2 linked regions of the Aminivibrio sp. genome follow. The protein of the gene in region 1 interacts with the protein of each later gene in a pairwise test. Links are inferred from orthologs where the notes say so. Each region holds a gene or a part of one and is shown on either strand. Other genes may lie near its edges.

Evidence for each region. The genes of interacting proteins can lie anywhere in the genome.
Region 2: the proteins of JMJ95_RS08525 (region 1) and def interact in binary tests that used the Escherichia coli proteins (3 or more experiments, as listed by UniProt). The link is inferred for Aminivibrio sp. from one-to-one orthologs.

Annotation. Positions count from the first base shown.
Region 1 is NZ_JAESIH010000053.1:14,790-22,590, reverse strand. Bases 2,370-5,202 are described here. They hold JMJ95_RS08525 (aspartate-semialdehyde dehydrogenase), read right to left. Parts: upstream 4,354-5,202; coding sequence 3,385-4,353; downstream 2,370-3,384. Other genes in these bases: JMJ95_RS08530 (hypothetical protein), read right to left, coding at 3,243-3,380; JMJ95_RS08535 (HutD family protein), read left to right, coding at 2,593-3,192; JMJ95_RS08540 (urocanate hydratase), read left to right, coding at 2,370-2,584. Also shown: JMJ95_RS08545 (IclR family transcriptional regulator), read left to right, coding at 1-558; more of JMJ95_RS08540, read left to right, coding at 542-2,369; JMJ95_RS08520 (TRAP transporter large permease), read right to left, coding at 5,700-6,980; JMJ95_RS08515 (TRAP transporter small permease), read right to left, coding at 6,977-7,465; JMJ95_RS08510 (TRAP transporter substrate-binding protein), read right to left, coding at 7,525-7,801.
Region 2 is NZ_JAESIH010000044.1:95,428-100,543, forward strand. What follows is about bases 1,364-4,130. They hold def (peptide deformylase), read right to left. Parts: upstream 3,119-4,130; coding sequence 2,609-3,118; downstream 1,364-2,608. Other genes in these bases: JMJ95_RS06430 (hypothetical protein), read right to left, coding at 1,364-1,662; fmt (methionyl-tRNA formyltransferase), read right to left, coding at 1,659-2,612; JMJ95_RS06445 (S1 RNA-binding domain-containing protein), read right to left, coding at 3,193-4,130. Outside these bases: 3-methyl-2-oxobutanoate dehydrogenase subunit VorB, read right to left, coding at 1-586; JMJ95_RS06425 (ferredoxin family protein), read right to left, coding at 613-828; more of JMJ95_RS06430, read right to left, coding at 874-1,363; more of JMJ95_RS06445, read right to left, coding at 4,131-4,716; ispH (4-hydroxy-3-methylbut-2-enyl diphosphate reductase), read right to left, coding at 4,694-5,116. UniProt on the Escherichia coli protein: Removes the formyl group from the N-terminal Met of newly synthesized proteins. Requires at least a dipeptide for an efficient rate of reaction. N-terminal L-methionine is a prerequisite for activity but the enzyme has broad specificity at other positions.

The DNA of each region.
Region 1 (7,801 bases):
TCCTTCTACGACGAGCTGACCCGAACGGCGGACCCGGAGATGCGGGAGCTGATGAAGACGACGGGAAACACGGCGATCCTCAGCGTCACCGAGGGAACTTCGGGGCTGTGCATCCACTCGGTGGAACCCCCGGCGTCGGTTAAGTTCACGGCCCACCGGGGAATGGCCATTCCCCTCCACGCGGGGGCCACGGGGAAGGTGCTCCTCGCCCACTGCGCACCGGAGATCCGGTCCCGGGTGCTGGCCTCGCCCCTCCGTCCGCCCCGGGGGGACGGAACGGTGGACAGGGCGGAGCTGGAGAAGGAGCTGGAGCGGATCCGGGAGCAGGGGTTCGCTTTCAGCAGGGAGGAATGGATGCCCCATGCGGGTGATATCAGCGTGCCCCTTTTCGACGTCCGGGGCGTTTTCGTGGCCCAGATGGGGGTGGCGGGAATAGCGGACAGCGTCTTCCGGGATTTCGACGGTACCCTGCGCCTGCTGAAAGAGGCGGCCCGCAGTGTGGAACGGAAGATGGACACTCATATTTTCGGAGGTGGAAATCATGTTTCAGGTGAATGAACTGAACAGGGAGGCAATGACGATCCGGCTGGAAGGCCCCCTTCCCGACTACCCTGCTTTTGAGGAGGGAATCCGCCGGGCACCGGACCGGGGCTGGACCCTGAACCGGGCCGAGACGGAGCTGGCGGTGAAGAACGCCCTCCGGTACGTGCCGGAGGAGTACCACGAAGCGCTTCTCCCCGAGTTCCTGGAGGAACTGCGCACCCGCGGGCGGATCTACGCCTACCGTTTCCGCCCCGAAGGCCGGATCCGGGGGCTTTCGGTCAACCAGTACAAGGGGAAATGCCTGGCGGGAAAGGCTTTCCAGGTGATGATCGACAACAATCTCGACTTCGACATCGCCCTTTACCCCTACGAACTGGTGACCTACGGCGAGACGGGTCAGGTGTGCCAGAACTGGCTCCAGTACCGCCTCATCAAGAAATACCTGGAGGAGCTCACCGAGGACACCACTCTCGTGCTTGAGAGCGGCCACCCCCTCGGCCTGTTCAGGTCCAAGCCCGACGCGCCCCGGGTGATCCTGACCAACGGCTTGCTGGTGGGGCTGTTCGACAACCAGAACGAGTGGCACCGGGGAATGCAGCTCGGCGTGACCAACTACGGCCAGATGACCGCCGGAGGCTGGATGTACATCGGCCCCCAGGGGATCGTCCACGGCACCTTCAATACCATTCTGAACGCGGCCCGGCAACGGCTCGGCGTGGGGCAGAAGGGAAACCTCGCCGGAATCCTCTTCGTCTCTTCGGGCTTGGGGGGCATGAGCGGCGCCCAGCCGAAGGCGGTGGAGATCGCCGGAGGGGTGGGGATCATCGCCGAGGTGGATTCCTCCCGTATCGAGACCCGGCACAGCCAGGGATGGGTCAGCATGGTGGCGGAGAGTTGCGAGGAGGCCTTCTCCATGGCCGCCGAAGCCTGCAGGGAGAAAAAGCCCCTGTCCATCGCCTACCACGGCAACATCGTGGACCTGCTTCAGTATGCCGTGGACCACGAGATCGAGATCCCCCTGCTGTCCGACCAGACGTCCTGCCATGCCCCCTACGACGGCGGCTACTGTCCCCAGGGGCTGAGCTTCGACGAGCGGACCGCCCTGTTGTCGAAGGACCCGGCGGAGTACCGGCGGCTGGTGGATATTTCCCTCCGGAAACACTTCGAGCTGATCAAGGTCCTCACCGAGCGGGGAACTTTCTTCTTCGACTACGGCAATTCCTTCCTCCGGGCAGTGTTCGACGCCGGGGTGACCGAGGTCTGTAAAAACGGCGAAAACACCTACGACGGGTTCATCTGGCCCTCCTACGTGGAGGACATCATGGGCCCCGTGCTCTTTGACTACGGCTACGGCCCCTTCCGGTGGGTGTGCCTCAGCGGCGATCCCGAGGATCTGCGGAAGACGGACCGGGCGGCCATGGAGTGCATCGACCCCGACCGGAGAGCCCAGGACTACGACAACTGGGCCTGGATCCGGGACGCCGAGAAGAACGCCCTGGTGGTGGGTACCCAGGCCCGGATTCTCTACCAGGACGCCGAGGGCCGCACCCGCATCGCCCTGAAGTTCAACGAGATGGTCCGGAAGGGCGAGATCGGCCCCGTGATGCTCGGCCGGGACCACCACGACGTTTCCGGCGCAGACTCCCCCTACCGGGAAACGGCCAACATCAAGGACGGCAGCAACATCTGCGCCGACATGGCCACCGTCTGTTTCGCCGGGAACGCCGCCAGAGGGATGACCCTCTGCACCCTGCACAACGGCGGCGGCGTAGGAATAGGCAAGGCAATCAACGGCGGCTTCGGGCTGCTGCTGGACGGAAGGGAGTCCACCGACGAGATCATCCGTTCGGCCATGATGTGGGACGTTCTCGGCGGCGTGGCACGCCGGGCCTGGGCCCGGAACCCCAACGCCATGGAGGTCAGCCGGGAAGTGAACCACAAATATCCCGGCGACTATCACATCACCCTTCCCTACTCGGTCGGCGAGGATGCGGTAAAGGCGGCCGTAGACGCGCTCTTCAGCGGCAAAGAAGGGAACTGACTTCCGCCATGAGGGTGATACGGAAAACGCCCCGGGATTTCGTGCCGAAGCCGTGGAAAAACGGCCTCGGCGTCACTAGGGAGATCCACATCCACCCCGAGGACGCGAACTTTGAAACGGGTGATTTTCTCTGGAGGCTCAGTTCGGCGGACGTGACCTCGGGGGGGCCCTTCTCCTTCTTCCCCGGCTACGACAGGTCTCTTTTCCTTCTCTCCGGGGACGGCATGGACCTGGAGCTCCGGGGCGTGAAGGTCTCCCTGGCGGCTCCTTTCTCCTCCATCCGCTTCAAGGGCGAGGACGAGGTGATGTGTTCCCTGCCGGGAGGCCCCTGCACCGACTTCAACATCTTCTGCCGGCGGAGCGACGTATCCTGCGAATACCGGAAGATTCCGGTGACGGCCCTGCAAAAGCGGCTCTTTCTCCTGGGGGACTGGACGGTGCTCTTCTGCCTGAGGGGCGGCGTGTCGGCGGAATGGGATGGAGAATGGACGAAACTCGACGGAATGGAACTCCTCGTACTGGAAGACTACCCCGCCGATTTCTCCCTGACCTGCAGGGGAGCCCCCGACGGGGAGATTCTCCTGGTTACCCTCACGGCACGGAATTGATGCAGAGAAGCCCGGTCTCCCCTCTGGGATGGCCGGGCCTTTTTTTGCGGTCAGAACAGGAAAGCGTCCGGCAGGGTGGTCCACAGGGGCACGGTGCCGGACGTGATGGCCGCAGGCGGGGCGGACATGCCGGTCATCCTCCCGGCGGCCATGACCACCACCGGGAAGATGACGAGAAAACCGCCCATGGACCTAGTTCAGTTCCCTGTGCTTCAGGAGGATCCTCACCGCGTTGGTGGCCGCTCCCACCCGGATGTTGTCCGCCACGTTCCACATCAAAAAGCGGGTATCGTCGAAGGTCCGGATGCGCCCCACATACGTGAGGTCCGTCCCGGCCACGTCAAGGGGGGTGAATATGTCCCGGGAGAGAACTACGTTCTCGCTCGCCTCCAGCGCCGCCTCGAGTCCCGCGAGGTCGAAGGGTCTCCGGGTCTCGGTGAAGACTGCCTCGGAATGGCAGTAGAGCACCGGTACCCGCACGGTGGTGGGCCAGACGGAAATGTCCGGGTCCCGGAGGATCTTCCGGGTCTCGTTCACCATTTTCATTTCCTCGTCGGTGAAGCCGTTCTCCAGCAGCGAGCCGATCTGGGGCACCACGTTGAGGTGGATCTGCTTTACGAACTTCTTCGGGGCGATGTGACCCTTCATCTGGTCCTCGAGCTCGTTCATGCCGTTTCTGCCCGCCCCGGAGACGGACTGGTAGGTGCTCACCACGATGGACCGGATGCCGTACCGCTCGTGGACCCTGTACAGGCCAAGGACCATCTGGATGGTGGAACAGTTCGGGTTGGCCACGATCCCGCTGCCGTAGCCTTTCAGGAGGTCTCCGTTGATCTCCGGCACCACCAGCGGGATGGCAGGGTCCATGCGGAAGGCCGACGAGTTGTCGATGACCACGCTCCCCGCCCCGGCCGCTATGGGAGCGAACTGCCTGGACACGGCGGCCCCCGCCGAGAAGAGAAGGTAGTCGTACCGCTCCCTCATGGAGTCTTCCGTCAGTTCCTTCACCCGGTGTTTCTGCCCGTAAAACTCCACCTCTTCGCCGGCGCTCCTGGCCGACGCGAAAAAGCTGACCTCACCAGGCCGCACATTCTGCTCCTGAAGCACCCTGGTCATCATCCGGCCCACTTCGCCGGTGGCACCCACAACCGCTATCTTCACTGCAATCTCCCCTTTCGTTTCAATACAAAAACGGCCCGCCCCCGAAGGGACGAGCCGGAACTCGCGGTACCACCCTTGTTGGACGGCACAAAACGGCCGTCCCTCTCCGGTCCTGTGACGGGAACCGATCCCGGGAACGTACTCCGCGGCGCGCTTGGGGCCGCTTTCAGCTCCGGCTCACCGGGCTTTGGGCCCCTTTCCCGCGGCGGAAGCGCCTTTCAGCCCGAGGGCGCTTCTCTCTGTCGCCGATTTCTGGGAACCGGGCGTCCCGGATCATCGCTTTTCAGAAGATATTACCGGAAATTTTATGCACACAAGGAATTTTTGTCAATCGTGTTGTTCGCCCCCTGAATCCGCACCTCAGCGGGGAGCGTCACCGAGGACCCCTTGGGCCGGGGGCGCGGATTGTCGTTCGTGACAACTGCCCAAGGGATCACCGCGGCTCCCTGCGTTCGCCGGTTGCCTGCCTGTGAAACCGACATCCGTGTCGGTTTTTCTCACTTCATTCGCCCTCCCCCGGGGGATTCATCCGCAAAAAGCGCGGTGCGAGATCTCCGCCCCCGGGGGAGGGCGAATTCACCGTATGCCCGGCGATATTCCCTCTGCCTTAAAAATTTGCGGATTGAGGGGATCTCACCCTTGTTGTCATTCTGAGGGCGAAGCCCGAAGAATCCCGGTCTTGAGGAGCGAAGAATCAACCTCGAGATCCTCCCCTCGCTGTGCTCGAAATGCTCTGTCATCCTGAGGCCGGATTTTTGGCCGAAGGATCTCGGTTTGCCCGTAACGTTTGTCATCCTGAGGCCGGCTTTCGTGGCCGAAGGACCTCGCCCTTCTTGTCATTCTGAGGGCGAAGCCCGAAGAATCTCGGTCTTGAGGGACGAAAGACCAAGACCGAGGTCTTTCCCTCGCTGGGCTCGGGATGCTGCGCGATCGTCGCTGGGCTCCTCAGGATGACACGAGCGGTTTGTCATCCTGAGGCCGGATTTTTGGCCGAAGGATCTCGCCCTTAAGAGACGAAGGAGTCCAACCCTGAGATCCTTCGCTTCGCTCAGGATGACAAAAGCGAAATGCTTCCTTCGCCGTGCTCGGGATGCTTCGCGATCGTCGCTGGGCTCCTCAGGATGACAAGAGCAGTTTGTCATCCTGAGGGCGGCTTTCTTGGCCGAAGGATCTCGGTTGTGAGGGACTGGTGGCACTTAAGGAACCTCTGAATAATGTCGATTAATGTGTTAAAAAACAGATTCTATCTGGTCGCGTGAGGGCAAAATATTCTTTTTTCAGAACTTCCTTAACACATAAATCCTGAAGTATTGAACCCCTTCCACTCAAGCAAGAAGCCACATTGTTCAATAAATTCCAGCCAGTTTTGGAAGCACGGTACTGATCCACGGGAGATATGTAAGGAGAAGTACATCTGCGATCATGATAAAAATGAACGGCCAGGCAGCTCGCGATATCGCCTCAAGCTTGATGCCTGCTATACTGCACCCTACAAAAAGACAGACTCCCAAAGGAGGAGTGACCATTCCGATGGCGAGATTGACTACGATTATGATCCCGAAATGGAGCGGATCCACGCCGATCTGTGTTACAACGGGCAGAAGGACCGGTACGAGGATGATGATGGACGCCGTGGTCTCCATGAACGTCCCGATGAACAGAAGCAGAAGGTTGATCAGCGTGAGAATGACGATGGGATTGCTGGAAAAAGAGAGCATGGCGGCAGCAACAGCTTGTGGAACTCTCTGTGCAGTGAGAATCCAGCTGAAGACAGACGACGTGGCGATGATGAACATGACCGTCGACGTCCCGACTGCAGTAGTTACAAGGATGTCTTTCAGCTTCTTCAGCGAGAGTTCACGGTAGACGAAAAAGCCTATCAAAAACCCGTACACAACTGCTACTACGGCTGCCTCGGTAGGGGTAAAAACACCTCCGTAAATTCCCCCGAGTATTATGACAGGCATTAGCAGGGCGAAAAACGCATCCTTGAACGTTGCAGCTATCCGTGCAAAACTCGCCTTCTCATCTCCCTTATAGCCCCGCTTCCTTGAAATGATCCATGCCACGAGCATCAGGGAACCTCCGACGAGAAAGCCAGGTAGAATCCCACCCAGGAATAGTGCGCCGATAGAAACTCCCGTGAGAACGCCGTAAATTATCATGGGGATGCTGGGGGGTATCATGACGCCGAGTGTACCGGCCGTCGCCTGTACAGCGGTTGCAAAAGGAGTGTCATACCCCCTCTTCACCATGGAAGGGATGAGGATCGTACCAATGGCGGCAACGCAGGCAACGGCAGCTCCCGATATGGCTCCGAAAAACATGCTCGCAATTATTGCGACGAAGGCAAGCCCACCTGAAAACCGCCCCACGATAGAATTGGCAAATTCTACAAGCCGTCTTGAAATTCCTCCCTGCTCCATAAGCGACCCCGCAAGAATAAAAAAGGGAACGGCCATGAGAGGGAAGGAGTCAGCCGCAGTGAACATCTTCTGGACAATAACAACAGGAGGGATCATCCCCGACCAGAGTATGGCCGCAAGAGAAGCCAGGCCTATAGCCACGGCAATGGGAGTGTTTAGCAGGAAGAAGAAGATGAGACTTCCGAAGAGGATAGAGGTCATTGATCACGCACCTCCTTCCCTGTAATGTTTTCCGCCAATTGAAGGAGACTGTGGAGAAGCATGAGAAAGCCTCCTGTCATCAGGGCGCTGTAGGGGATAGCCATGGTTATTTCCATTGCCGGGGAGAGTTGAAATTTTACTGTTCTGAGAATTTTTTCTCCATAAAGCACCATAAAACCAAAGAAAACGCACAAAGAAGCAGATACGAAAATTGCTGCCATTTTTTTCCACACGTTCGAAAAAAGGGAGACGACCGCCTCGACACCAATATGGGATTTTCTTTTTACAGCTATGCTTGCCCCGAGAAATGTGATCCATACCATGAGGTACCGTGATAATTCTTCAGACCACGGCAGGGATGAGTGTATTACGAACCTGAACACTACCTGAAGAAAGACGACCACTACCATGGCCGCTATCAAGACGCACACGGCATATTCCACTGCCGTATTGATCCCTTCGAGAGTTTTCCTGTAAAAATTCATGAAATCCCCCTTTTCCCGAAGGTGGCCGGGAGTTTCCTCCCGGCCTTCTTCAACAGTTTTTACTTTTCGCTGAGAATCTGGTCGAGGAGCTTGGCATCTTCCCCAAGCTCTCCACGGAACTCATCATAGACGGATTTCGTAGCTTCACGGAAAGCAGCAACATCGGGTTTTGTTACAAGCATTCCTAGATCTTTCAGTTTTTCTACCTGCTCATTTTCCATCCGCGTAATTTGTTCCCGCTGATAGAGCGCAGATTCCCTCGCAGCTTTCATAATGATGTCCTGGTGCTCTTTGGGCATGGCGTCAAATTTCGCCTTGGCTATGGCGATCATGGAC
Region 2 (5,116 bases), on another replicon or contig:
CCCACGATGCATCGGCGGGCTGGTCCTTCGTGGGGCTGGGCTTTATCTCCACCGCTTCCATCATCTGGCCCATGAAGCCGTCGGCGGCCACCATGACGGGGTTCCTGTATTTCTGGGCAAGGTCGAATGCGAGCTGGGTGAGGTCGACGCACTCCTGCAGCGTGCTGGGGGCGAGGACGATAAGATTGTAGTCGCCGTTTCCGCCGCCCTTGGTCGCCTGGAGGTAGTCCGCCTGGCCGGGAAGAATGCCTCCAAGACCGGGGCCGGCCCTCATGACGTTCACGATGACCGCGGGAATCTCGCATCCGGCGATGTAGGAAATGCCTTCGGACATAAGGGAGATTCCGGGGCTCGAAGACGAGGTCATGACCCTGTATCCCGTGGCGCCTCCGCCGAGAACCATGTTGATGGAGGCCACTTCGCTTTCGGCCTGTACATAGACGCCTCCCACCTCGGGAAGGTGGGCTGACATATATTCGGGGATCTCATTCTGGGGAGTGATGGGATACCCGAAGAAATACTTGCAGCCTGCCTGTATGGCGGCTTCCGCTATGGCTTCCGTTCCTTTCATCAATATGCGTCCCATGTCGTTTTCACCTCCGAAAACCAGGATTATTCCTGAATCCTGAACACTTCAATGGCGGCGTCGGGACACGTCACGGCACACATGGCGCACCCGATACACCCCTCCTTGAACTGCTCCACGGGCCTGTAGCCCTTCGCGTTGGTCTTCTCCGAAATCCGGAGGACCTTCATCGGACAGGCCGCCGCGCACAGTCCGCAGCTCTTGCAATACTGCTCGAGAACCTCGATGCGTCCTTTCGGCATTTCCTTAGCACCCCTTCCAGACAAAATTGGAATACCACATGCTCTTTACTCGGCCGCTGCCCCGCTGGACCACATCGCCCCGTCTTCCCAGGGAAGCATCATGTACCTGGAAAGGGGCCAGAGGGGAACGGAAATTTCGCGTGATTTCAGAACCCCGGCGGTTTCGCTCCGGAGATCCGGGTGCACCCCCGCGTAGAGAACGGGCAGTCCCAGCTTCTTCCCGGCGGCGCACACCGTCTCGAGTCCCCGGACGTAGTCTTCCGCCGATGTTTCGTCCATGAGGTGGGAATTGCTCACCAAGGCCCCCACGGACAGGCCGCAGATGCCCTCCATTTTCCGGAGCATTTTTTCGATGGCCTCAACGGTGGATGTCTGGGGCCGAAAGGTGTTCACCACGAGGATAAGCAGGTAACCCGCCTTCCGGATGTCCGGCTCGAACTGTTTCAGGGCCAGGGCCCCCTCCGCGTCTCCGCCGATATCCAGCAGGAGCCTCCCGTCATCCTCGGCGAGGGCTCGGGTGACCACCGGCGAGACCACGGACATATCGGACCACCGGGCGTTCTCGGGGGTGGTGATGATGCGGAAACCTCTTCGTTCAAGCTTTTCGGAGACCTGGCGTATGCAGAAATAGGGATTGATGATGTCGATGTCGGCTATGGTGACTTTTTCTCCCAGGCCGGAAAAGCCCAGGGCGAGATTGAGTACCCATTCCGTTTTTCCGGAACCGAGAGCCCCGGTGACGGCCACAACTTTCGGCCAGCCGGGCACGGGAAAATTCTCTGACGGGTATCGGGCTATGAGATCGGACAGGACGCTAATGTCGGGTTCGGTCAATGAAGAAAATCTCCTTTCTTCAGGTGAAGCCCCCTGGCCCATTCGGCGCCGTCGAGCCTTCGTTTTCCCTCAGGCTGGACGGTCAGAAGGATGATCGCCCCTTCGGCGGTTCCCACGACGGGAAACCCTTCGTCGAAAGCGAGAACCTCTCCGGGAGCGCCCGACAGTGGGCTTGTTTTTGCGCTCCAGATCTTCAGTCGTTTGGATCCTGTGAAAAGAAATGCGCCCGGGGCCGGGTTGAAAGCCCTCACCGCCCTGACTATCCGCGCGGCCGGCGCGTTCCAGGAAACTTGGGCTTCTTTGTTGCTAATTTTCGGTGCATAGGTTGCTGATTCGGAATTTTGCTCTTTAAACGAACAAGTCCCTTCAATGAAGCATTTTACACCCAACAGAAAAAGTTTGCTACCTTTTTCCGCAAGGATGTCCAAAACCTCACCGGCGGTCTCCGTTTCTCCCGGGACATATTCCTCCTGGAGGAGAATGGGGCCGGCATCCATCCGCTCGATGAGACGGAAGAGAGTTACCCCAGTCACGGGGTCGCCGTTCAGCAAGGACCGCTGCACCGGGGCGGCTCCCCGGTAGAGCGGCAGCAGCGACGGGTGAATGTTGAGGCACCCCCCCGCGGGTGCAGAGAGGAAAGGCTCGGGAATCTTCTGCCCGAAATCCGCCACCAGGATGGCCAGGGGAGGAGTCTCCCGGAGGGCCGAGAGAAGAATCTCGTCTTTCCCCACGCTTTCGGAGCGGAGGGGGGTGATGCCGAGCTCCCCGCAGGCTTCCTCCACAGGGGACGGCAGTTCCTTCAGTCCCCTGCCTCCCACGGAGGGAGGGGACGTCACCACGAGGTCGAAGGAGATCTCCCGGGAAAGGACGGAAAAAATGCGCGCCGCAAACCGTCCTGTGCCGAAGAACCACAGGACCGGCCGGTTTTCGCCGGAATGGGGGGGAATCACACCCTCTCCTCCTCCCGTTCCGCCACTGCGCGGAGCAGCTTCTTTTTTGCCATGCTTCTCTTCAGGGGTGAAAAGCGGTCGATGAGCAGCCGGCCCTCGAGGTGGTCCATCTCGTGGAGGAACGCCCTGGCGAGAAAATCCTCCACGACCGTCTCCTTTTCCTCCCCGTTGATGTCGAAGTGGCGCACCGTTGCCTTCATGGGGCGTTTCACGTTCCCGAAGATCCCCGGAAAGCTGAGGCATCCCTCCTCTCCGTCCTGCTCCCCTTCGGAACTCACGAGGACGGGGTTGGCCAGCACGTGAAGCTCTCCCTGGTAAAAAACCACGGCGAGCCTGAGAGAAACTCCGACCTGGGGGGCGGCTAAACCCACTCCGTCATGCTGGTCCATGAGCCGCACGAGGTCCGCCACAAGATCCTTGAACCCGTCGCCGAAATCGGTGACGGGTTTGGTCTCTTTCCTGAGAACGGGATCGGGATATACCCGAAGATACAGAGAATCCATCATCTCGCCGCACTTTCGTTAATTGTATTTTGAAAAGAAAGAAGGGGCGCCTTTGCGGGCGACCCCTTCCACCGTTTTCACTCTTCCTGCATGGAGTTCCTGAACAGCTCTCCGATGGTGACGCTGGCCTCCCCGTCGTTCATGACAGGTTTCATCTGGTTGTCGTGCTCCCGGCGGTCCTGCCTGCCCTTCTTCCGGTCGTCGTCCCTCGGCCTGCGCTGGGCGGGTTCCTCAAGGGCGCTGATGCTGAGGCGCATCCTCCGGTCGGCAGGGTTAATCTCGATGATCCGGGCCACCACTTCCTGCCCCTCGGACAGCACGTCCTGGGGCTTCTCCACCCTCTTCGTGCTGAGCTGGGAGATGTGGATGAGTCCTTCCACGCCTTCCTCCACTTCCACGAAGGCACCGAAGTCGGCGAGCCGAACGACCTTCACGGTCAGGTCCTGGTCCTTGCTGTACCGGGAGAGAACATTGTTCCATGGGTCGTTGAGCTGCTTGTATCCGAGGCTCATGCGCTTTTTCTCCATGTCCACGTCAAGAACCACCACATCCACTTCCTGGCCCTTCCGGAGCACATCCCGGGGATGCTTGATCCTGGTCCAGCTCAGGTCGCCGATGTGGATGAGGCCCTCGATGCCGGGCTCAACTTCCACGAAGGCGCCGAAGTCGGTGACGTTGGTGACGACGCCCCTGGTCTTGTCCTGGGGCTTCCAGCGGTCGGCGGCGGTCATCCAGGGATCGTCCTTGATCTGCTTCATGCTCAGGGAGAGCCTGTTGGCCTCCCGGTCGATCCCGATGACCTTCACCTTCACGGGATCGCCCTTCTTAAACATCTCCTTGGGCTTGATGTTCCTCTTCCAGGAGAGCTCGCTCATGTGGACAAGCCCGTCCATGGGGCCCACGTTCACGAACACGCCGAAGGAGGTTATGCTGCTCACTTCGCCGTCGAGGATCGTTCCTTCCTGGACGTCGGCGTAGAACTTCTCCCGCTCCTCCATCAGGGACTCTTCGACGATGAGCCTGCGGGAGAAGACAAGGCGGTGCTTCTTCTTGTCCTTTTCCATCAATTTAGCTTCGAAGACTTCGCCCACGAATTTCCCCGGATTCACACCCCGGCCTTCCTCGGCGAGATGGGAGATGGGCACGAAGCCCTCCAGGCCGCAGCATTCCACCATGAGCCCGCCCTTGACCTTGCGCAGGCCCGTGACGGAAACCACTTCGTTCTGGGCGAGTTTATTTTCAAGTTCAGTCCAGCGCCGGTCGAACTCGCAGCGCCACCGGCTGACAAGAAGCTGGGCCTCTTCGCCGTGGCGGATGCTGACCACCTGGATCTGTATTTTGTCTCCCGGGGCCGGTTCTTCCGAATCTTCCACGAGAACCTTGTGGGACCATTCCTTCGCCGGCAGAAATCCCTCGCACTTGTAGCCCACGTCCACAAGCCAGCCGCCGTCCACGGCGTTCACGACCGTTCCGGTGACCACCTTGCCCCGGTGAAGCTCTTCAACTTCGCCGTACTGCTCCAGAATGCTCTCCATGCTTTCCATTTCCGTCGTTTCTCCGGACTCGCCGCTGAGTCCTTCAATCATCATTTCTTCCGTCATAACCTTCCATCCCCCTTGACACCTGCGATGTCTCTATTGCGATTTTCAGTTCTTCTATTAGCCAGTCCGGAGTACTCGCACCGGCCGCAATTCCTATTCGCGCCTTTCCGGCGAACCACATCCCGTCGATTTCTCCCGCGTGCTCTATCCAGAGAACGTCGCATCCGCGGGAACGGGCTATTTCAACGAGCTTCGCCGTATTGGCGCTGTTCCTGCCTCCCACGACGACAAGGCCGTCCACGGTACCGGTGATCTTTCTCACCGCGTCCTGCCGGCGGGTCGTGGCGCCGCAAATGGTGTTGAAAACCCGAAGCTCTCCCGCCTTCCGGGTGAGGACATCCGCCGCCGCGCCGAAGAACTCCGTTTTTTGCGTCGTCTGTGATATTACCCCCAACTTGTC